3 regions of the Shewanella sp. SM68 genome follow, and region 2 is predicted to be linked to each of the others. Evidence: predicted binding sites of a transcription regulator. Region 2 holds the regulator's gene; each other region holds the start of a gene.
The links. Region 2 encodes MetJ, which represses methionine synthesis genes. Its sites were predicted from a motif close to TAGACGTCTAGACGTCTA; they were not measured.

Region 1 (8,305 bases), on a different contig from region 2:
TACGGCCATAACCATTGATAGCGACTCGGATCATTGAGGTCTCAATTTCCTCTTAATACAAAAACGGCCTGCAAACGATTGCAGGCCGCATTATACAGATTAACACTTAAAAAGTTTAACCTTTTGTATTGAATCTAATCCCTTGAGCCATTAGCCCAATGATTTTGCAGCATTCAGCACATTTTCAACGGTGAAACCGAAGTGATTCAATAGCACGTTACCCGGTGCAGACTCACCAAATGTGGTCATGCCTACAACTGTGCCTTCAAACCCGACGTACTTGTACCAGAAATCGGTATGCGCCGCTTCAATAGCCACACGTTTAGTCACAGCACGTGGTAATACAGATTCTTTATAAGCAGCATCTTGCTTATCGAACTCAGTTGTCGATGGCATAGAGACTACGCGAACGTGTTTGCCTTGCTCAGTCAGTGCAGCGGCTGCATCCATTGCCAATTGTACTTCGCTACCAGTTGCGATCAGGATCAGTTCTGGTGTACCCGCACAGTCTTGCAGTACATAAGCACCTTTAGCCACGTTGGCTAATTGCTCAGCGGTACGCGCTTGCGCTTTCAGGTTTTGACGGCTGAAGATCAGTGACGTAGGTGCATTACGGCGCTCAATCGCAGCTTTCCAAGAAACTGCCGTTTCTGCCGCATCACATGGACGCCATACGGCCATATTTGGCGTCATACGCAGGTTAGCTAATTGCTCAACTGGTTGATGCGTTGGGCCATCTTCACCTTGACCGATAGAGTCATGGGTATAAACGAAGATGTTTTGAATACCCATCAGCGCCGACATACGGACTGCGTTACGAGCATATTCCATGAACATCATGAAAGTTGCGCCGTAGTTGATGAAACCACCATGCAGCGAAGCACCGTTCATAATGCCGCTCATGCCGAATTCACGCACGCCGTAGTAAATGTAGTTACCAGCTGGGTCGTCTTGAATACCTTTAGAACCTGACCACAGTGTCAAGTTAGAACCCGCTAAGTCAGCAGAGCCGCCTAACAGTTCAGGCAACATAGCGCCAAATGCACCGATAGCATTTTGTGAGGCTTTACGGCTCGCAATGCCTTCGGCTTTGTCCTGTGATGCTTGCACGAATGCCTGCGCTTTTTCTTCGAAATCAGCCGGTAATTCACCTTTCAGAACGCGACGCTCATATTCAGCAGCCAGTTCTGGGTGAGCAGCGCGATATGCTGCAAACTTCTCGTTCCACGCTGCTTCACGGGCCGCACCAGCTTCTTTGGCATCCCAACCGGCATAAACATCGCTTGGGATTTCAAATGGTGCATGTGGCCAGCCAAGGAATTCACGGGCGGCTGCGATTTCTGCATCGCCTAGTGGCGCGCCGTGACAATCGTGGCTGCCAGATTTGTTGGGGGAACCAAAACCGATAATGGTTTTGCAGCAAATCATTGTTGGTTTATCGGTAACGGCTTTAGCCGCTTCGATAGCAGCACGGATTGCCGCGCTATCGTGACCGTCAACACCGGCAATCACATGCCAGCCGTAAGCTTCAAAACGTTTTGGCGTATCATCGGTGAACCAGCCTTCAACATGGCCATCGATAGAAATACCGTTATCATCCCAAAATGCGACCAGTTTACCTAAACCTAAAGTACCGGCTAATGAACAGGCTTCGTGGGAAATACCTTCCATCAAACAGCCATCGCCGAGGAAGCAGTAAGTGTAGTGATCAACGATATCGTGACCATCACGGTTAAACTGTGCCGCTAAGGTTTTCTCAGCAATCGCCATACCGACAGCGTTGCTGATGCCCGCACCGAGTGGACCCGTTGTGGTTTCAACACCTGGGGTGTAACCGTATTCTGGGTGACCCGGTGTTTTAGAATGCAATTGACGGAACTGTTTTAGCTCTTCAATTGGTAATTCATAACCAGTCAGGTGAAGTAAAGAGTAAATCAGCATTGAACCGTGACCGTTGGAGAGGATAAAACGATCTCTATCTACCCATTTCGGATTGTTCGGGTTGTGCTTAAGGAAATCATTCCACAGCACTTCAGCAATATCTGCCATACCCATTGGGGCGCCGGGATGGCCTGAATTTGCTTTTTGAACTGCATCCATACTTAACGCACGGATTGCGTTTGCGAGTACTTTACGGGAAGACATGCTCTCTCCTGCTTGTTTGTGGGGTCTAGCGGGCAATTTGGATGCATATTTTCCCCTACATGCCAGTGTGACGCAAACTAAAATTGCCATTCACTCAGCAAAAGATGGCCGAATATGTACCCAAACAACCTGAAGATGCAGGATTCAGGTAGCTTGAGTATATAAGTCGCAGAAACAACCCTGTCACTTTGCTGGCGTTTACTTGAGAGGACATAGCAAGGATCACTTGTAATGGAGAAATAAATTTCTCAAAAACATAGCAAACTTAATACAATGAAATATAAGAAAAATAACCTATTTATGACTGAGCGTAGTCGTTTTCAGGTCACAATCTGAGAGGATTTTTTATTATCGGGGGTGATCGGCAATCGGATTTAAACTAAAATAGCCGTCTAGATGTAGATGCTTCTACACGTTTGAATGCTAACGACGAGATTTTCCTACTATGGCAAAGCACTTGTTTACTTCTGAGTCGGTCTCAGAAGGTCATCCCGATAAGATTGCAGATCAGATTTCTGATGCTGTGCTAGATGCAATTCTGGCTCAAGATCCAAAAGCACGCGTAGCGTGTGAAACTTATGTCAAAACCGGCATGGTATTAGTCGGTGGCGAAGTCACTACCTCTGCCTGGGTTGATATTGAAGAAATCACCCGTAAAACGGTGCGTGAAATTGGTTATACCCATTCAGATATGGGATTTGATGCAGACTCGTGCGCAGTATTAAACGCCATTGGTAAGCAATCACCCGACATCAATCAAGGTGTAGACCGCGCAGACCCTGCAGAGCAAGGTGCTGGCGATCAAGGGTTAATGTTTGGTTATGCCAACAACGAAACTGACATTCTGATGCCTGCACCTATCACCTATGCTCACGCATTAGTGAAACGTCAGTCTGAAGTGCGTAAAAATGGCACGCTACCTTGGTTACGCCCAGATGCGAAAAGCCAAGTCACTTTTGCCTATGATGATGGCAAAATTGTCGGTATCGATGCAGTTGTGTTATCGACTCAACACAGAGATGACGTTTCACAAGCCGACTTAATTGAAGGCGTGATGGAAACCATCATCAAGCCTGTATTACCGGCTCAATGGTTAAACAAAGACACTAAGTTCTTTATCAACCCAACTGGCCGTTTTGTTATCGGTGGTCCAGTAGGCGATTGCGGCTTAACGGGTCGTAAGATCATCGTTGACACCTACGGCGGCATGGCCCGTCATGGTGGTGGCGCATTCTCTGGTAAAGATCCATCAAAAGTGGATCGTAGCGCGGCATATGCTGCACGTTATGTGGCAAAAAACATAGTTGCAGCAGGTCTTGCTGATCGCTGTGAAATCCAAGTGTCTTACGCAATTGGTGTGGCAGAGCCGACCTCTATCAGCATCGAGACCTTCGGTACCGGTAAAGTATCTGAAGAAGTGCTGATCAAGTTAGTACGTCAACACTTTGAACTGCGCCCATACGGTTTAACGGCCATGCTAGATTTAGCACGTCCAATTTATCAAGCGACCGCCGCTTATGGCCACTTTGGTCGCAGCGAATTCCCATGGGAAGCTACTGATAAAGCCGAAATATTGCGCGCTGACGCGGGTCTATAGTCTTAATTCATTTCAATTTTTACACTTAAGACCCATAAAAAACCGCTACCCAGCGGTTTTTTTATGCCTGACATTTGGTTAGATTAATAGTGCTAAGACAAATATGGCAAGATAAAAAGCAGCATATACACAGACCATTAGAGTGCACTGATCCCATGACCGATAACGCCATCTTATTACAGCAACTTCAATCTTGTGCATGGGCAGCCAACGTAGGTCTGCCAGAGGAAACAGCAAAGACATACGGTACATTAGAGGAGATCGCCGCTTTTCTTGAATCCGATCCTGAAGCCTTTTTTGAAACACCTTACGAAATCCACTATGAAAGCCTGTGTGTAACTGATCATGACTTGGCAAATTCGTTAAAAACAAAGGCAGTAGTAAATGATGTGCATGCTTGGATTTCTGACAGCGAAGTCGATGAAATTTCTAAGTCAGCTTACCTCTCCACTTGGAAAATTATTCCCGTTGCAGAAATATGCGCGCTGACATCCGATGACGCTAATACGCTCGCAACACTGCTACTAGCTGACGTTAAACTTTCAGCCTTTACGAGTGAACGCCTATTTTGGTATCTCTGTGGAAGAATACCCTTTGGTTATATTGGTACTTACCCAAACGGGCAATGGCTGATACTTTAGACTTATACGCTAGCACCTTTAATGTTTCTGACTTCATCTAGGATCTATTGAGCTTTCGAGAATGATTTTTAGAGAGCATGCCAAGATTGATACTAACCAATGCACGCAGGGAAACGCTATTTCATTTAATGAACAGCACAGGCCATGTTTATGATAAACCTGAACATAGACAAACATTCGAAGGCATTCTTTACCGCCTTCTAGCAGGCCCCCCTTAGCAAGATTGACCCAAAGAGTTGGGCCATTGGAGTACGGTTTTTAGAGGGTTTCATTTATGGTCTAAAAAGACATTCAGGCCTATTTACTCAAAGCTTTAGTGAAAATGGCCGACACAGAATGGGTCTTTATTGATGGCTCGATAGTGCGGACTCACCAGCACAGTGCAGGTGCACTGAGTAATGAGAGTTACCCTATTGTTTAATTGATAGTGGATACCTTTATCAAACGGGTAACTCTCAGTTTTATCTATCGCCCATGAATATCAAATAATGGCTAATGCACAGGGTATTCGTTTAGAAACGTACATTCATACCAACCCAGAAGTTACGGGCCTTATCTTTGTTATTAAAATCATCAACGTAAGATGCTGTGTATCCGTTTTGGCCATTGTCGTCAGAGACACAAGTGGTGCTAGTGTCACTACATTCGGTGAAGACAATATCGTATGAAGTAAAATCTTTATCAAACAAGTTATTTACTCGCATGTTGAAGGTGACAAACTCACTCGCCTGATAAGAACCACCAAGATGGAACACGTTATAACCTTTATAGTAGAGTGCAGCATCATTAATGATATCCCAAGAGCGATAACGTTTAGCACGGTATTCTGAGGTCAAGAATACGTTAAATGAGTCGGTCAACTCCCATTTTAATGTCGCGTTTGCCATATGCTTGGCACTGTTCCCGAGTGGACGGCCTTGCTCTGCACCGCTTTTCTGCTCGCTATCTGTGTAGGTATAATTAGCATTTAACGTTAAGGCATCTAGAATTTCCCAACGTCCCGCGAGCTCAGCACCTTGAATAGTAACTTTATCTATGTTGACTGTTTTGCTACTGACTGCATAACCTAAATCAGCATATTCACCCGCATCGGAACATTCTATGCTCGTACCTTTACCACAGGGTTGTGAAGCAATCTTATCGTCAAAGTCATTTTTAAAGATAGTGACGTTAAAATTATGGCCATCTGGATGGGACCAATACAGGGCGACTTCGCTGGACACACTGGTTTCAGCTTCGAGATCTGGGTTACCAAATTGCGGTGAGGTTCCTTGGCCACCAAAGCCAACGACACCATCATACAATTGTGTGGTTTTAGGTGTTTTAAAACCTGTGCTCACCCCACCCTTTACAGTCCACTCATTATTAATGGTGTAAACGCCGTATAGGCGTGGGCTGAGTTGGTTGCCAAATATTTCATGATCATCATGACGTAAACCCGCAGTAACAGATAAATCAGAAGTCATGCTCCATGTATCTTCAGCAAAAACAGACCACATATTATGTTCTTGTACTGCGCCCGGCGTACCTTCTTCCATACCAAATACACCGTCTTTCAACTCACCACGAATCACCTGCGCACCCGTCACTGCGACATGATTTCCTGCAGCTTCAAATGGAATATCGAGTTTCATATCAAGCGTATATTGATTACTTGCCATTTCGCGTTTAGGTCTAGGCAGGAAAGTGGATTCAGCAATCGCTTTACGTTCGGCTTCAGTCATGCCGATGTAATCCCCTTTACCATCAATCATCTGCAGTAGTAATACTCGCTCAGCAGTGGTAAATGGCAGTGTGCGGCCATTATTTTGTGTGTCGACATAGGATAGTGACACAAAGCTTGTACCAAAATCCCAAGCACCTTCATGGGTTAACGCCCAAGCATCACGGGTAAATTTTTGAGTCTCGCTGTAACCCGCTCGCGGATTTGATCGTCTTGCCCATTCACCACCGCTGGCTAGACAAGCAGCCTCACGGGAACCTACGCCGCCTTTACAGAAGTTACTGGCAATCCAGAGACTATCGATATTATCAACAGTGCCAAGCGGATACTCGCGTTCACCGTTATCATTGATCAGTGGCGTATTATCATAATCTTGAGATGAGGAATCTAAATCAAACCAAATTTTGTGATGTTCATTTAACGTCCAATTTAAACTACCACCTAACATATGATTTTCGTTATCGACGGTTTTACCGCCACCACCAAAACCGAGTGAACGAGTGCGTACTTCTCCATTAGGATAATCTACTGGTGCGTACTCTGGTGTAGACCCCATTCGATCATAGATACTGCCATTAATAGATAACCCAAGAACGCCTTTAATGAGGGGACCCATCACGCTGAAATCGGTAGTGATATCTTCACCATAGGCATCATTGGTTTGATGAGTTCGGCTGTGAGTGATAGAGCCAGACCATTCGTCGCCCACTTTTTTAGTGATGATGTTCACTACACCACCTAGAGCATCTGCACCGTATAACGTTGATGCTGGCCCACGAATAACTTCAATTCGATCAATAGCATCAAGTGGTGGTACATGACCAAATTGATTGCCACCAAAACTGTTTGGATAAATATCACCATGGTTATTCTGACGCTTACCATCGACAAGGATTAAGGTATAGTCAGATCCCATACCGCGTAGACTGATGGTACCTTGCCCTGTTTTATCACGGGTTTCACCAATATCAACCCCTTCCAAGTCACGCACTGCATCTAGGAGAGTGGTATAAGGTTTTATCATCAAATCTTCTTGGGTGATAACAGAAATACTGGCAGGTGCATCAACCAATTTCTGTTCATATCCAGAGGCAGTAACAACCATAACTTCCATTTTTCTGTCGGGAGCCTCTTCGGCTTGGACAAAATTACCCGTAAATACAGCGGTAATGGCAACTGCCAAGCAAGTTTGACGAAATAACATAAACCTCTCCTGTTTAGTAAACTTAGTTTACAAATGTAACCCATAAATGATTTCGCGAATGATAATGATTAACATTAGTGAGATCAATCAAAAGTTGAATACAACAGAAATAACATTTACGTTTATAAAGTAATCACATTCCAGAAAGAGTTTTTGACATGAACTTTGAAGTTATGAGTGAAGAAAATATCGCGATTGTGGATGCGCTGGTAGACGGCGTTCGGCAATATAATGCTGGGCTCTTAGGACCCGAGAAATCAGTACCTTTGACTGTCATTGCACGTGATGAAGCTGGCAAGTTGATTGGTGGTGTGGGTGGTCGAACTATCTATAAAAACTTCTTAATCAATGTCGTCTGAGTTGATGAGCAAACCAGAGGCACAGGGCTTGGGCGTAAACTGATGGCACTTGCAGAAGCAGAGGCGAAACAACGCAGTTGCCTAGTAGCCCAAGTGGATACCTTATCGATTCAAGCCCCAGTATTCTATGAGAAACAAGGTTTTGAGATCATAGGCACAGTCACCACGACACCTGAGCGCTACTTTATGGTGAAAAAGTATTGATAATTGGTAAAAGTACTATTGATAAAAATGCACAAATAATATCAATGACTATAAACAGACGAATAAAATAGATTTACTCTATAAAAAAGGAAATTAAATGAAGTTATTTCTTTCCACAATAATATCTTTTCTTATGTTTGGCTGCATGTCTTATACTTCATCGATACCAGAAGGGTATACAGGAGAGCTTGCTACAATTGATGATAGTTTTCAAAGACTAAGTCGAAGTAAAGCAAGTTTTTATTATATAAAGCTAATCGATGGAGAACCTATCCATAATAGCTTAACAGCATCTTCAGCGGCTTCTAATGGAAAAGGCTCGCAATTGATTGCAATGGGCGCATCAAGGTCGATTCCAATCAAACCCATAAACTTATATCTCATCGGCCAAGTCCATCACTCCGCTCCAATCGGATATATTTTTAGCTCAAC
Region 2 (8,305 bases):
CGCGCCCTTTTCCTTTAAGCAATCCATCTTAAATGATTGCTCATTTTTAGGTTTGTCCCTCGATGAAATTATCATCGAAGAGTGTAAGGCCCACGATGTCGATTTTCGCGAGGGCAGTTTTAATCAAGCCAATTTCACCTACACGGATTTTAGTCATAGTCTGTTTGGCCGAACTCAATTATTGGAGGCGGATTTCAGCGAGGCATCCAATTACGATATCGACATTTTTAACAATAAAATCAAAGGCGCTAAGTTTAGCCGTGACGAAGCGATTCGGCTGCTCAACTGCCTCGATATAGAATTAATGGATTAAGGATAGTGGTAGGTTTTTACTCAGCTTTTCACTCAACTTTCCACTCAGCATAGTGATGCTCATCCCACGAGTGTTATCGCAATTTACTGAAATATCTGTTTGTTTTTGAAGCCGCCATTTGTCCCATCTGGCGGCTTTTTCTGTCCGTTTTTTAAGACCTATTGATCTTATTCACGTATTTCAAGGTCAGTCCTAGGTTTTAGTTGCGGTAGATCACACCGAGCTTCCCTATGTGGTTTACCACAATACCCACCTACCTCTTTCGGGATAACAATCTCTGTGGATGAGCAGTGTATTCAGCGTATGCCGTGTATTTTGAAGATATGGTGACGCTGTTTTAACGCTTTATAACTAAAAAAGTAATCAAATCAGTGAGCAAACCTCTGCTCGATGGCGCCCAATGTGGCGACTGACGGGTGGGATGAGCGTGATGGAGGTAACCATGATTGAGCTTAATAGGCGAACCTTTTTAAAGGGAGCAGGAGCGAGCAGCGCCACGTGTGCGTTGGCCAGTCTGCTGCCGGGCAGCTTAGCGGCATTAGAGAATAAGCAGCTAAAGGGCATGGGCAAAGACATTGCCAGTATTTGTGAAATGTGTTCGACCCGTTGCCCGATTTCGGCGCGGGTGATTGAGGGCAAAAACGTCTTCATTAGTGGCAACAAGGCCGCTAAATCCTTTGGCGGTAAAGTGTGTGCCCGTGGCGGCGCAGGCCATAGTTTATTGTACGATCCACAGCGTATCGTTAAACCGTTAAAGCGGGTCGGTGAGCGCGGCGAAGGCAAATGGGCTGAGATCAGTTGGGATGAAGCTTATAAATTAATCGCTGAAAACCTCAATAAAATCAAAAAAGAACATGGCCCAGAAGCCGTGGCATTCTCGTCAAAATCTGGCTCACAAGAAAAGCATTTGTTTCACCTTGCGACCGCCTTTGGTAGTCCAAATACCTTTACCCACGCGTCGACTTGCCCTGGTGGTTATGAAATTGCCGCTAAGGCTATTTTTGGCACTAAGGTTAAACGTGATTTAAGTAATTCTAAATACATCATTAACTTCGGCCATAACCTGTACGAAGGCATCAATATGTCCGAAACCCGCGGCATGATGGCGGCGCAAATGGACAAAGGTGCCAAGCTGGTGGTGTTCGAGCCAAGATTCTCCGTCGTGGCCGATAAAGCCGATGAATGGTACGCCATTCGCCCCGGTACCGACGTGGCCGTCGCCTTGGCGTTATGCCATGTATTGATTGAAGATAATCTTTACGACAAGGCATTTGTCGCGCGCTATGTGGAAGGCTTCGAAGCCTTTGCCGCCGAAGTGAAAGCCTATACCCCTGAATGGGCTGAAACCATCTCCGATGTGCCTGCCAAAGACATTCGTCGTATCGCCCACGAATATGCCGCTAAAGCGCCCCATGCTGTGGTCGATTTTGGTCACAGAGCCACCTTTACCACCGAAGAGTTTGAGATGCGCCGCGCCCTTTACGCCGCCAACGTCTTGATTGGTAATATTGAGCGTAAGGGCGGGATTTATATCGGCCAGAAACCCGGTGATTACAACAAGCTTGCCGGTGAAGCGGTTGCGCCCGTATTGGCAAAACCTGGCGTGAAAGACATGCCAAAACCAGCAGCGAAACGTATCGATCAGGTGGAAGAACAGTACGCCATGATGTGGACATCGGGCGGCGTTTACCAAACCATTCTCGATGCCACATTAAGCGCTGTGCCTTACCAGTTACACGGTTGGGTGATGTCACGCACTAACCCAATGCAAACCATGACAGACAGAGCACGCGTTGTTGAAGCGATGAAAAAGCTCGACTTTATCGCCGTGTGTGATGTGTATATCAGCGAAACCGCCGCCTATGCGGACGTGATTTTACCTGAGTCAACTTATCTTGAACGTGATGAAGAAATTGCTGATAAGTCAGGTAAAAATCCGGCCTATTATGTGCGCCAACGGGTCGTTGAAACCTTAGGTGATACTAAGCCTTCTTGGCAGATCTTTAAGGATGTGGGTGTGGCTATGGGCCTTGGCGAGTTCTATCCATGGGAAAACATGGAAACCCTGCAAATGCTGCAGGTGAACCGCGACACTGACCTGCTGCGCCGTATCAAAGACGAAGGTTTTGTGAGCTTCGGTAAGCCAATTATGTTGTGCGAGCCTAAGATGGTTGCCGAGTTTATTAAGGCATACCCCAATGCGCGACCTGCCGATGAAGACGGCACTTACGCCAGCGCACTGACCTTTAAAACCCCGAGCGGCAAGATTGAACTCACTTCCGCGAAAGTCGAAGCCATGGCACCGGGCCGTGGGGTGATCAAGTTCCGCGAAGTGAATCTTAAAAAAGCAGATGAGCTGTACTTTATCCAAGGCAAAGTGGCGGTGCACACCAATGGTGCAACCCACAATGTGCCTATGCTCGCTAACCTGATGTCGGATAACGCTGTGTGGGTTCACCCCGTCACTGCGGGCAAATTAGGCATCAGCAATGGCGACCCAATCCGCCTCACCAGCAGTGTTGGCACAGAAGAAGGCCATGCCTTAGTCACGCCGGGCATTCGCCAAGATACTGTGTTTGCTTACATGGGCTTTGGTTCTAAAAACAAAGAGTTGGTCAGAGCAACGGGCAAAGGTATCCACTGCGGTAACTTACTGCCGCACGTTACTGCTCCTGTGTGTGGCATGACAGTGCACACCACGGGCGTCACGCTGGCAAAGCGCTAATCGGAGGCTTAAATGAATAAACGATATGTAATGGTGCACGACGAGAATAAGTGCATCGGCTGCCAAGCTTGTAACGTGGCGTGTCGCAGTGAAAATGGCGTACCCGAAGGCGTAACTCGTCTGCAAGTGCGTGTGGAAGGCCCCTTTGGTGAGATGCCCAATCTGCATTTCAAATATCACAGGGTATCTTGCCAGCAATGTGAAGATGCACCCTGCGTTAAAGTGTGCCCAACAGGCGCGGCCTATGTGGGTGAAGATGGCATTATCTCTATCCATACCGAGAAGTGTGTCGGTTGTATGTACTGTGTGGCAGCGTGCCCTTATAAAGTGCGCTTTATGAACCCAGAAACCAAGGCCGCGGATAAGTGTAACTTCTGTAAAGACAGTCGTTTAGCACGGGGCGAAGAGCCAGCGTGTGTGACTGTGTGTCCAACCGATGCCTTAGTGTTTGGTGATGCTAATGATCCAAGCAGTGAAGTGGCCATCATGCTCAACACTAAAATCACTTACCAAGATAAAACCCATTTGGGCACTAAACCTAGGGTATATCGCGTTCCTACCAAAAGAGGGGGGATTTGATTATGAACAATACTTGGGGCGACATGGCGCAATATGATCCTGTCACTTGGCACTGGGTCATCGCCGTTTACCTGTTTATGGCGGGTTTATCCGCGGGCAGTTTACTGATTGGCATTGGTTTGCGCTGGGCGAATAAGGAACTCAGCGCGGGAGCTGAAAGCAGCATTCTTAAGGCGGCAGCGATTATTGGACCTGTGGCAATTAGCTTAGGTTTAGCTTGCTTAGTGTTTGATTTAACCAAACCATTCCACTTTTGGCTGATCTTAATTCACTATAACTTCCAGTCAGTTATGGCAATCGGGGTGCTGGCGCTGCTGGCCTATTCTCCCTTGGCCTTTGCATACGCCATTATTGTGCTGCGGAATGACTTACCAAAATGGGGTTTGGGTTTCCTAACACCTATCGCTAAGTTACTTATGCCATTTCGAAAGCTGATTGAAGTATTGTTGTTTGTCCTCGCCATTGGCGTAGGGGCTTACACTGGCTTCTTAATTTCGGCGATGAATGCCTATCCTATGCTCAACACTGCGGTACTGCCTGCGCTGTTTTTAGTGTCAGGTCTATCGGCGGGCGCTGCGGCAAATGCGGTACTGGCGTTGCTGATGTTTAAGACGGACAGCCACGACAAAACCTTAGTGAAGATGCACGGTTTAGAATTGCCTGTGATGGCGATTGAAATCCTGTTCCTGTTCATGTTGTTCTGCGCCTTGTACTTCAAGGGCGGCGCGGCGGCTGCGGCCTTAGCATCGTTAACTTCTGGGCTATGGGCAAGCGTGTTCTGGATAGGCGTTGTCGGTATAGGTTTTGGTATTCCATTGCTGTTTATGCTGCTACCCGCCGCGACTCGCCACACTAAGGGGGCGATGATCATGGTGGCTTGTGCGAGCTTAACGGGCGTACTCGCCTTAAGACACTTTATTGTGTACGCAGGGCAAAGCTATTTAAGCTGAGTGTAATCTGGCTTTACATATTGATAGATAAAGAAAAAGCACTGGCAATGTCAGTGCTTTTTTATTGTTTGAATCTTGAGAAGGTTTGCCAGTACAAGCAGGACGCTTATTGGGGTAATAACTCGATAACCGACTTCACCGTTAGCACTAAGGCGCTGATACTGCACAGGACTAACGTCGCCATTTTTGTCTTCTCTTTATCGACACGGCCCACTAATCGTCCTGCGACTAAGTAACCTAAAATCACTGAGGGGAGCAGCATCAACGACAGCCACAGATGTTTTAATTCTAATAAGCCAGTGATCGCTAAAATGATCAGTGCAATCATGGAGCTAAAAATGAAGAAGGCCGACAGGGCTGCGCGAAACTGCGAGGCATCTTTGCCTGCCAACAAAATCGCCATCGGTGGGCCACCAATCGCGGCGATATTGCCGAAGATCCCTGAAACCACACCTGCACCGAAGAGGGTTTTCTTATTCACTGGCAGGCTGAATTTATACAGGCTGAGGATCACTGCGACAGTCACAATGGCGGCGATGGATAAACCCAGTATGGGCTGAGGCGCAAACAGCAACAGGCTCGCGCCGATAAAACCGCCGGGCACGCGACCTATGAGCGCATATTGCAAGCCATTGAATTCTAAGTGACCGCGTTCACGCACTAAGGTCAGCAGGGCGATGGAGAAACCCATAGCAATAACAGGCGCAGGTACAAGTTGTGGATCGACGATATACAGCAAAGGACTGGCGACAACCGCAAGTCCAAACCCAATCAGACTTTGGGTTAAGGCGCCCAGAAACACGACCAGCGAGGCTAAGGCGAGTGTCTGTGGATCTATCATAGAAAACATAGGATTTCCTATATCCCAAACCAACTCAAGATAGTGAAATTTAAAGTTTGAAGTCGCTTGGGTATAAACAAAAAGGGATCGTTAACGATCCCTATTGATGAGCACTGTGATATGACTTTGAAAGCGACGAGTCGTTATTCCATGTCTTCCCACTCTATTCCCATTTGATCCATTAACAACTTGGCTTCGGCGGGAATACTGTCTGGGTTATCTTTTGACAGATCTTCATCGTTGGGCAATGGCTGGCCAGTGTAGGCGTGCAAAAATGCCTCACACAACAGCTCGCTGTTGGTGGCGTGACGCAAATTATTGACCTGACGACGAGTACGTTCGTCCGTGAGGACCTTAAGCACTTTGAGCGGAATAGACACAGTAATTTTTTTTACTTGTTCATTCTTCTTGCCATGTTCAGCATAGGGGCTGATGTATTCCCCATTCCATTCAGTCATTGACTCACCTGTTATAACGCTAAATTCGGGGCAGATTTTAAACCCTTACAAAGAACAGTCAAATTATTGCTACTATTTCTTTGTGATTGCAAACAGATTTCTTTATGTTCAGACGTCTAAACGTCTTCACGCCTATTGACGATGGCGTTGGGCTTAGGTACATTTAGACGTCCAGACATCTCTATCAGTCTATCGAATTTAGGAGTCCACCCATGGCAGAGCGTCAATTAGCCACACTGGCAGTGCGTCAGGGTATCGAAAGCGATACTCAATATGGCGCAGTTGTGCCACCGATTTATTTGTCGACTAATTACGCCTTCGATGGTCATAAAAATCCCCGCGAATTCGATTACAGTCGTTCAGGCAACCCAACGCGCTGCATTTTAGGCGAAGCATTAGCGCAATTAGAAAAGGGTGCCACTGGCATAGTGACCTGCACTGGCATGGCGGCCATCACCTTAGTGACTACTTTGCTCGGCCCCGATGACTTATTAGTTGTGCCCCATGATTGCTATGGTGGTTCCTACCGTTTATTTACCAACTTGGCGAAGAAAGGCCAGTTTAAGCTGATTGTGGTCGACCAAACCGACAGCCAAGCGTTAGCCGCCGCCATTGCGCAGAATCCTAAGATGGTGTGGCTCGAAACCCCATCGAACCCGTTATTGCGTGTGGTGGATATCGAAGCCATTGCTAAGGCGAGCCATGGTGTCGGCGCGCTGGTGGTGGTCGATAACACTTTTTTATCGCCAATATTGCAACAACCCCTATTGTTAGGCGCGGATATCGTTATCCACTCCACCACTAAATATATCAATGGTCATAGCGATGTGGTCGGCGGCGCTGTGGTCGCCAAAGACGCGCAAATCGGCGAAAGCTTACATTGGTGGTCGAACACTCTAGGCTTAACGGGGTCGGCCTTCGACAGTTATCTGACCCTGCGCGGCCTACGTACCTTAGCTGTGCGTATTCGCGAGCATCAAACCAATGCCCAGCGTATTATTGAGGTATTAACGCAAAGCCCTGTGGTGAGCAAAGTCTATTATCCAGGTCTTGCGGATCACCCAGGTCACGCCATTGCGGCCAAGCAACAACAGGGCTTTGGCGCTATGCTGAGCTTTGAGCTCAAAGGCGGCGAGGCCGAAGTGGTGGCCTTTTTAGGTGCACTCAGCTTATTTAGTGTGGCGGAAAGTTTAGGTGGCATCGAAAGTTTAGTGGCAGTGCCCGCAACTATGACCCACAGAGCCATGGAGCCGCAGGCGCGCTTCGAGGCTGGTATTAAGGACACCCTATTGCGTCTATCGGTGGGTATTGAAGATGCCGCCGATTTAGTTGCAGATATTCAAGCAGGATTAGCCGCCGTTGCGGCTTGTCAGTAGAGGAATAATAGATGGCACGTTGTCACTTACATAAATTTGGTGGCTCCAGTTTAGCGGATGCCGATTGTTATCGCCGAGTCGCCCATATCCTGTTAACCCACGGTCATAGTGATGATCTCGTGGTGGTCTCTGCGGCGGGTAAAAGCACGAATTTCCTGTATAAATTATTAGCGCTGCGTGATGCGGGTCAGCTATGGCAAGAAGAATTACAAGTGCTGATCAGCTACCAACAGGGGTTGATTGAGCAGTTGTTGTCGAATGAACAAGCCCGCGATCTGCGTGAGCGTTTGGCCACTGATAAAGCGCAACTCATCAGCTTGTTGTCCTTAGATGAGCGCAATGAATACCAAATCAACCATGTGGTAAGCTTTGGCGAACGTTGGTCGGCACGTTTAATGGCGGCGCTACTGCGCGAATCTGGCGTGGCGGCAAGCCATGTGGATGCCTGTTCAATTTTAGTGGCCGATGAAGCCGCTGTGCCGCAAATTCGGGTACAAGAATCCCGCGCTAAAGTACAAGCCCTATTAGCCGCCCACCCAAATGAACGGCTGGTGATCACCGGCTTTATCTGCGCTAACGAGCGTGGCGATACCTTGTTACTTGGTCGTAATGGTTCAGATTTTAGCGCCAGCCTGATTGCGAGTCTCGCTGATATCGAGCGCGTGACCATTTGGACCGATGTGGAAGGGGTGTTCAACGCCGATCCTAATAAAATCAACGATGCCAAGTTACTGAAAAGCATGTCACTTGCCGAAGCCGATCGCCTAGCGCGTTTAGGCTCGCCAGTATTGCATTCGCGCACTTTGCAGCCGTTATTCAATACCGAAGTGAGCTTAGCGGTGCGTTCAAGTTATGCGTCCCACACCGACTTTACCTTAATCGCGCCCCACAGTTCGTCGGCGAGCGCGCCTGTGGTGACTAATCTCAATGCTGTTGTCCTGTTCGGCTTTAAACTCACGGGTGAGTTAACCCGTTTATTAGATTTATTGATCGCCGCGGGTTTAACGCCATTGGCCCATTGGACCTCTGCCCATCAAAGGGTTGAACTTGCCTATACCGCTGA
Region 3 (8,305 bases), on a different contig from region 2:
CAAATATTTGGCGACCGAGCACGTTTGGCGTGAACGGGGTGTAGTTGGCCCAATCGTGTTGGCAGCGGTTTTCACGGGCCGCTTCGAGTGACACTATCTCTTTGCGCTTGGCTTGGGATAGACGCTTAGTACGCATGTCGTCGTATTCAGCATAGGTTTCGTCTATGGTCGCTTGGCGTGTCTCGTTGTTGATGAGTTTACTCACCATAGGCACGGCGCGGGACGCATCGGCGATATAAATAGCGCCATGGGGATAATGGGGCGCAATCTTCACCGCTGTGTGGATTTTAGAGCAAGTGGCGCCGCCGATAATCGCCGGAATGGTTAAGCCTTCGCGGTGGAAGGTTTTCACGTTATGCACCATCTCGTCCAGACTCGGCGTGATGAGGCCCGACATGCCGATGATATCGATATTGTGTTCTTTCACGGCGTCGAGAATTCGCTCCACCGACACCATCACACCTAAATCGAATACCTCAAAACCGTTACAGGCGAGCACCACGCCGACGATATTCTTGCCGATATCGTGCACGTCGCCTTTTACCGTCACCATCAAAATCTTGCCGTTAGATTGGCCTTCGACCTTTTCTAGCTCGATATAAGGGTTTAAGTAAGCCACGGCTTTTTTCATTACCCGCGCCGATTTCACCACCTGCGGCAGGAACATCTTGCCCGAGCCGAACAAGTCGCCGACCACGTTCATGCCGTCCATCAAGGCGCCTTCAATCACATCCAGTGGACGTTTCGCTTCTTGGCGAGCGGCTTCGGTATCTTCATCGATAAATTCGGTAATGCCTTTGACGAGCGCATGGGATAAGCGTTGACTCACTGGCCAGCTGCGCCATTCTAAATCTTCTTTCTTACCGACCTGCGCGCCATCACCGCGGAATTTCTCTGCGATTTCAAGTAACTGCTCGGTATTGCTCGAGCCTTCCACTGGGCAGGGCAAGTTAAGCACCACGTTTTCGACCCGCACTTTAAGCTCAGGATCGATATCGTCGTAAATGGCTAACTGGCCCGCATTGACAATGCCCATATCCATGCCGACTTTGATGGCGTGGTACAGGAATACCGCGTGAATCGCTTCGCGCACTGGGTTGTTACCGCGGAATGAGAACGACACGTTCGATACGCCGCCCGAAATCATTGCGTGGGGCAGGGTGGTTTTAATCGCTTTAATGGCATCAATAAAATCGACGGCATAGTTGTCGTGTTCATCGATACCTGTGGCGATGGCGAAAATATTCGGGTCGAAGATGATGTCTTCGGGCGGAAAGCCGACCTTATCGACCAACACCCGATAGGCGCGGGTACAGATTTCGATTTTACGCGCCTTAGTGTCGGCCTGACCTTGCTCGTCGAACGCCATGATAATGGCCGCCGCACCGTAGCGTTTCACTAAGGTGGCTTGCTCAATAAACTTGGCTTCGCCTTCTTTGAGGGAAATAGAGTTAACTATGCCCTTGCCTTGAATACATTTGAGGCCAGCTTCGATGACTTCCCACTTAGAGGAGTCGATCATAATAGGTACGCGGCTGATGTCGGGCTCAGAGGCTATCAAGTTTAAAAACTTGTGCATGATCTCGGCGCCATCGAGCATGCCTTCGTCCATGTTGATGTCGATGATTTGCGCGCCGCTTTCGACCTGCTCGCGGGCGACATCGAGCGCTTGCTCAAACTTGCCTTCTTTGATCAACTTTAAAAACTTGGCCGAGCCTGTAACGTTGGTGCGCTCACCCACGTTAACGAACAGGGATTGGGCGTCGATAGTCAGTGGTTCCAAACCTGCCAAGCGGCAAGCGACCGGAATGTCCGGCAAAATACGTGGATCGTGACGGCTCACCGCTTCGCGGATCACGCGGATATGTTCAGGCGTACTACCACAACAACCCCCGATAATATTAAGCATGCCTTCGCGCGCCCAATCTTCGATCACGTTCGCCATGTCTTCTGGGGTTTCATCGTAACCGCCAAACTCGTTCGGCAGGCCCGCATTCGGATGCGCCGACACATAACACTCACTGATGCGGGATAATTCTTCCACATAGGGGCGTAATTCTTTTGGCCCAAGTGCACAGTTAAGACCGATAGATAAGGGCTTGATATGGCGAAGGGAATTGTAAAAGGCTTCGGTCGTTTGGCCAGTCAGTGTGCGGCCAGAGGCATCGGTAATGGTGCCCGAAATCATGATCGGCAATCTGTCTTTAGAATGCTGACCGAATAAGTCATCGAATACGGATTCAATCGCAAACAGCGCAGCCTTGGCGTTTAAGGTATCGAATATGGTCTCGACCATAATGATATCCGCGCCGCCTTCAATCAGCGCCTTAGTGGATTCTTTGTAAGCAGTCACTAACTCATCGAAGCTGACGTTGCGGTAGCCTGGGTCGTTCACATCAGGGCTAATCGAACACGTACGGTTAGTGGGGCCTAACACACCGGCGACATAGCGCGGAATGCCTGTGGCAGCAAAGGCTTCATCACAGGCTTCACGGGCGAGGCGCGCGCCGACTAAGTTAATTTCGGCGGACAGCGACTGCATGTCGTAGTCGGCCATGGCGATGGTGGTGGCGTTAAAGGTGTTGGTTTCAATGATGTCGGCACCGGCGTTTAAGTAGTCGGTGTGAATTTGTTTGATGATGTGAGGCTGTGACAAGACCAATAAATCGTTGTTGCCTTTGACGTCAGTGTGCCAATCTTTAAAGCGTTCGCCGCGATAGTCCTCTTCTTCCAGCTTGTAACCTTGGATCATAGTGCCCATGGCACCGTCTAAGATCAGAATGCGCTCTGCAAGCTGTTTGCGTATGTCTGCCAATATCTGGCCGGCTTTGGTAGAGGGTATCGTCATAAATAGTTACCTTAAATACAGCTAAGTTAAGTCCAAAAATCGGCCATTGTTATGCTAAGTGCATTTTATTGTCGTCAGCCGACATTTTTTGAATACTTGTTCTTAAAAATTTGTTTTGGACATTTAAACGTATAGACGTCCATAATACGCGACTTATGATTGTCAGGGCAAGATGAAAGTCAAAGGCATTAGGAGCGAGAATCTAGAATCTAGAATTTAGGCCCTCGGCTTGAGTTCCTAGCATCTAGTCCCTAACTAAAAAGGCATATATGAAACAAGTTCGATTGTTATTGTTACGCCACGGTGAGTGTGAAGGCGGCGCTATCTTGCGGGGTCGTGTGGATGTGCCTTTAAGCAAAAAGGGTTGGCAACAAATGTCGGCTGCAGTTGAGTCACAGGCCAGCGTGTGTAGCGCGATTTATAGCTCGACTTCACGCCGCTGCGCCGATTTTGCCCACGCTTTTGCCGCCGAGCTGCATTCGACGGCGGCACAGATATCTGAGTCAAGGCCATTGCAGGCGCAGTGTTTGTCGGGTTTACAGGAAATTGATTTTGGTGATTGGGACGGTTGTCGGCTCGATGAACTGTATCAACAAGAGGGCGAACGCTTAGCGGCGTATTGGCAAGACCCTTGGCAAACTCCGCCGCCTAATGGTGAAACTATGGCAAGTTTTGAGTCGCGGGTGAATGGGACGATTGACCAGATACTCGCCGCCGAGTTTGAACGATTGACCCTTGACTCACATAAAATGGGTAATGAAAACAGTGCCATTAATGAAACCGCTGATAATATGCCTGCCACTCAAGTGTGGGTCGTGACCCACGGCGGGGTGATCCGTCACTTAATGGCGCGTGCCTTAGGGGTTGAACGGGCGGTGGGGTTTTATAGTCAACTCGATTTACCCGTGGCGGCCGTGGTGAGCATTAATGTGCTGCAAGATGAACAGGGTGCCTGCTATTGGCGTTTAGATTGGCCGAGTGGGCGCAGGTGTTGAGGCCTTATTTCACGACCTAGGAGTTATGGTTTAGGCGTGATCGTTTGGCGAGAATAAGCTGACATGAAAATATTCTGATTTAAACAGCATTGCCTAATGGGATAGATGTAGGATAATGCTTTTCCCTGACGTTTGAACGAGATAGCGTATTACATGCGCAATGAGTGATAACGTCGCAGAAATAGGTGTTGGGAATAGACTCTCTTTGTTCGAATCGCTCCGCTGTTTTAATTAATAGTGGCGTTGTTAACAAAGAGCATATCAACCCAAACATAATAGGGAATCGGGGAGCTGCTCGTCAGTCAGCCCGAACTGTGCCCGCAACTGTGAGTAGTTTAAAGAAGCACCTAGATTCTAGATTCTAGATTCTAGAGCCTAGCTCCTTCTTTTCTACAAGTCAGGAGACCTGCCTATTTCTGTTATCGCTGCGTGCAGCCTTAGTTCTCGAGCGGGTGACTCGAGGGAGCAGATGACAATGTGTACAACCTTTTTTTATACAGGTTTGGACTCGATAGGAGCGCCGCTTAGGTGAAACTTTCTGCAATCCAAACTAACAGCCCCGTGAATGACAGTGACACTAACCCGTCATTGAGCCCATCAGTCGCACTTAATGTGAGCCAGTTGAGCTGGTGTATCGATGGCAAAACCATACTTTCCAATATTAACTTTACGCTGCCAACGGGGCAGATGCTGGGGCTGATTGGCCCTAACGGTGCGGGCAAGTCTAGCTTGCTGCGCTGTTTGTATCGGTTTGTTCGCCCGACTCAGGGCAAAATTACCCTTTTTGATCAAGATATTGAGCGCTTGTCGCCCAAGGCGTTTGCCTGTCGCGTCGCCGTAGTACAGCAGGATACACCGCACTATTTTGACCTCACCACAGAGCAATTGGTCAGCATGGGCTTAACGCCCCACAAGGGTATGTTCGATACCAATTCGAGCTGTGATACTGAGCGTATTGCTAAGGCTTTAGAGAAAGTCGGCTTGAGCCATAAGATGCACCAACAATATGAACACTTATCCGGCGGTGAAAAGCAACGCGCCTTAATTGCCCGCGCCATAGTGCAGCAGCCGCAGCTTTTAATCCTCGATGAGCCAACGAACCACCTCGATGTGCGCTATCAAATTCAAATCCTCGAATTGGTGCGTAGTCTTGGCATCAGCGTGATTGCCTCTATTCATGATCTTAATTTAGCCAGTGCCCTGTGCGACAGTTTGTTGTTGATCCATAACGGGGAAGTCAGCGCTATGGGGACGCCAACCGAAGTATTAACCGAGGCGCGAATTGGCGATGTGTTTGGCGTGTGTGTTCAGGTATCGCCCCATCCACAACATAAAAAGCCCTTAATCAGCTATTTTTATGGTTACCACCATGTAGATCATGGCCTGAACGAGCGAGGCGAAGGTGGATGACTCAGGGGAGTAAACAATATTTCATCTCATATTTGGGGCGTATCGTGACACCGTTGACGAGACAACAACTGATGCTGCTAGTATTAGGTATCATCACTTTGATAACGCCTATTGCCGCGACAAGTTTTGGTGCGGCGAACATCAGTTTTACGGATGTTATTCAAGTATTTATCAATAAGGCGACGAACCTCACTCAAGCCAATGGCATGACTGAACGCATTGTGATGGAGCTCAGGCTACCGCGCATTTTACTGGCTTTTGTGGCGGGTGCGGGTTTGTCACTGGCGGGCAGTGTGTTGCAAACCGTGACTCGCAATCCGCTCGCCGATCCCTATTTGTTTGGCATTAGCTCTGGCGCGTCCTTTGGCGCTGTGGTGATGTTGACCTTATTCACGGGCTCTGGATTTTTTGATAATGCGGGCATGGCGGCACATTCTGGGCTTTTTAGCGGTTCGGGTGCCTTGTCTGGTTTGCTTTGGTTTAGCTTGCCCTTGGGCGCTTTTATTGGCGCCAGTTTGTCGGTGCTGATAGTGCTTGCCTTGTCTGGCCTTGGGCTTAATAGCCAAGTGGAGCGCATGTTGCTCTCTGGTGTGGCGACCTCCTTTATGTTCGGCGCATTAACGAGTCTGTTGTTGTATTTCGCCAGTCCGCAGGCGACAGCCTCTGTGCTGTTTTGGAGTTTAGGCAGTTTTGCAAAGGCCAGTTGGTCCTTGTTAGTACTGCCAACACTGGTGATTGGCGCGAGTTTATTCATTATTTTAGGCATGAAACGGCAGATCATGGCGTTGCAGGCGGGGGATGAAACGGCGCATACCTTAGGGGTGAATGTGCCTAAGCTGCGGCTCAATATGTTGCTGCTCTGCTCCTTGATTACCGCTATTTTGGTGGCTACCTGCGGCGGTATCGGTTTTGTCGGGTTAATGATCCCCCATACCGTGCGTATGCTGTTTCCCGGTCGTCAACCGATTTTATTAACGGCGTTGGTGGGCGGCTTATTTATGGTGTGGATTGATGTATTAGCGCGCTGTTTATTGGGTAATCAAGAGTTGCCCGTGGGCATTATCACGGCCGCCATAGGTAGCATGTTCTTTTTGCTGATTTTACGTAAGCGTAGAGTCATGGCGTAAATACAAGGTCATGCCGTAGGCACACCTAGTCAGGACGTAAACCCAGAGTTAAGTCGTCATCCTAGAGTCATGTCGTAAGCGCAGGCTGGCGGGATAATCAGTATTTCTGTTGATATCCCACCCGCGATTGGAAATGCACAATTGGACATGTTCGTCATAGACGCGGGATGCGTTGTGGTTATTTAATGTAGATTACAAAGTGGAGTGTGGATGTCTCAGTCAGCCGTGTCTTTTCAAATAAGCCCTGTGAGTAAAGCGCAGGATCTGGTGATTCTGCAGAAAATTGATCTTAAGACTAAGCCGCCCGGTGCCTTAGGTCAGCTCGAATCCTTAGCCTTGCAGATTGCCCGCGTGCAAGCGACTGATTTGCAACAAACGGAGCAGCCACAAACGGATGTGCTCAAAATAGTCCATCCAACCATGTTAGTGTTTGCGGGGGATCATGGCATTGCCGCAGAAGGCGTGTCGATTGCCCCTAGCGAAGTGACTCACCAAATGGTGCAAAACTTTGCCCATGGCGGCGCGGCGATTAACGTTTTTTGTCGGCAGGTGGGCTTTAAGCTCGAAGTGATCGATTGCGGTATGTTAACGCCAGTTGAAGGGGTTGAAGGCATTATTGATCAACGTCTTGGTGCTGGAACGGGGGCAATCCATTTAGAGCCCGCAATGGCGCTTGAAACCGTCGATAAAGGCTTTGCGATGGCGCGCGATTTGATTGAACGTCACCATCAAGCGGGTTGTAACTTAGTCGCCTTTGGTGAAATGGGCATAGGCAATACCTCCTCTGCTGCGGCCATTATGGCGGCGATCATGCAGCTGGATGTGATTGATTGTGTCGGCCGTGGTACTGGCATTAATAGTGAAACCTTAGAACGTAAATTGATGCTGATTGAGCTCGCGTTATTGCTGCATCAAAGCGCCTTAACTGGGCCTAAGTCAGTGTTAGCTTGCCTAGGAGGTTTTGAAATTGTGCAGATGACGGGGGCTATGTTAGCCGCCGCCGAACGTAAAATGCTGGTGGTCGTGGACGGTTTTATCGCGACAGCGGCGGCATTAGTCGCGGTGCAAATCGCCCCTAATGTGCGTGATTATTTGATTTTTGCCCATCAATCCGATGAGCAAGGTCATCTGCGAATGTTAGAATTTTTGCAGGCTAAACCTTTATTATCCCTAGGGCTGAGATTAGGCGAAGGTACGGGGGCGGCCTTGGCATTGCCGCTTATTCAAGCCTCAGTAAATTTTTACAATCAAATGGCGAGTTTTAGTGATGCGGGGATTGAGGCTGTTGTATGATGTGCTCTGCTAAGTCGCTTATTTTACTTATTTAAAATAATAGCCTTTAGCCAACCGTTTTAATTTTAAACCTTGCAGCAAGTGTGAATTCACTAAGGATGCTTTATGTCAGAACGCGAAAGCTGGCACAAAGAGATAGATTTATTTTTAGTTGCCATGGGCTATTTTACCCGCATTCCTATGCCTAAGTGGGTCGAAGTCGATAGCGATAAGTTGAATAAGGCCAGCCGTTATTTCGGTCTCGTCGGTCTTCTGGTCGGTTTGTTAAGCGCCATAGTGTTTTGGCTGACGCAGAACTGGCTCCCCGCTGGCGTTTCTGTTCTTTTAGCTATGTTGGTTGGCGTCTTGCTCACGGGCGGATTCCACGAGGATGGCCTAGCCGATACCTTCGACGGTTTTGGCGGGGGTTGGACGGCTGAAGACAAGCTGCGGATCATGAAAGACTCGCGCCTTGGCAGTTATGGCGCACTGGCACTGATGTTGGCTTTGCTGCTGAAATGGCAGTTGTTAGTCGAGTTGGCCCTGTACGATCCTGTAGTCGCGGGTTCAGCACTTATCGTCGCGCATACTGTGAGCCGTGTGGTATCAGCCAGTATCATCTTTAGTGAAAAATATGTCCGCGATGACGAAAC

Region 1: a site for MetJ is predicted at 2,531-2,548, ahead of metK (methionine adenosyltransferase). Genes of this name have one in related genera too.
Region 3: a site for MetJ is predicted at 2,973-2,990, ahead of metH (methionine synthase). Genes of this name have one in related genera too.

What each region holds. Positions count from the first base shown of each region.
Region 1 covers NZ_JAKKRU010000004.1:235,445-243,749, forward strand. The annotation lists gene epd (erythrose-4-phosphate dehydrogenase) at 1-34, opposite strand, end outside; gene tkt (transketolase) at 151-2,145, opposite strand; gene metK (methionine adenosyltransferase) at 2,591-3,742, shown strand; gene L5M40_RS08985 (hypothetical protein) at 3,898-4,383, shown strand; partial or broken gene L5M40_RS08990 (transposase) at 4,461-4,789, shown strand; gene L5M40_RS08995 (TonB-dependent receptor domain-containing protein) at 4,896-7,310, opposite strand; partial or broken gene L5M40_RS09000 (GNAT family N-acetyltransferase) at 7,469-7,873, shown strand; gene L5M40_RS09005 (hypothetical protein) at 7,971-8,305, shown strand, end outside.
Region 2 covers NZ_JAKKRU010000005.1:133,268-141,572, forward strand. The annotation lists gene L5M40_RS10385 (pentapeptide repeat-containing protein) at 1-313, shown strand, start outside; gene phsA (thiosulfate reductase PhsA) at 756-3,038, shown strand; gene L5M40_RS10395 (4Fe-4S dicluster domain-containing protein) at 3,051-3,617, shown strand; gene nrfD (NrfD/PsrC family molybdoenzyme membrane anchor subunit) at 3,620-4,567, shown strand; gene L5M40_RS10405 (sulfite exporter TauE/SafE family protein) at 4,674-5,417, opposite strand; gene metJ (met regulon transcriptional regulator MetJ) at 5,552-5,866, opposite strand; gene metB (cystathionine gamma-synthase) at 6,079-7,242, shown strand; gene L5M40_RS10420 (bifunctional aspartate kinase/homoserine dehydrogenase II) at 7,254-8,305, shown strand, end outside.
Region 3 covers NZ_JAKKRU010000002.1:173,540-181,844, reverse strand. The annotation lists gene metH (methionine synthase) at 1-2,848, opposite strand, end outside; gene L5M40_RS03930 (histidine phosphatase family protein) at 3,118-3,843, shown strand; cobalamin riboswitch at 4,065-4,272, shown strand; gene L5M40_RS03925 (ABC transporter ATP-binding protein) at 4,372-5,253, shown strand; gene L5M40_RS03920 (FecCD family ABC transporter permease) at 5,250-6,380, shown strand; gene cobT (nicotinate-nucleotide--dimethylbenzimidazole phosphoribosyltransferase) at 6,591-7,673, shown strand; gene L5M40_RS03910 (adenosylcobinamide-GDP ribazoletransferase) at 7,779-8,305, shown strand, end outside.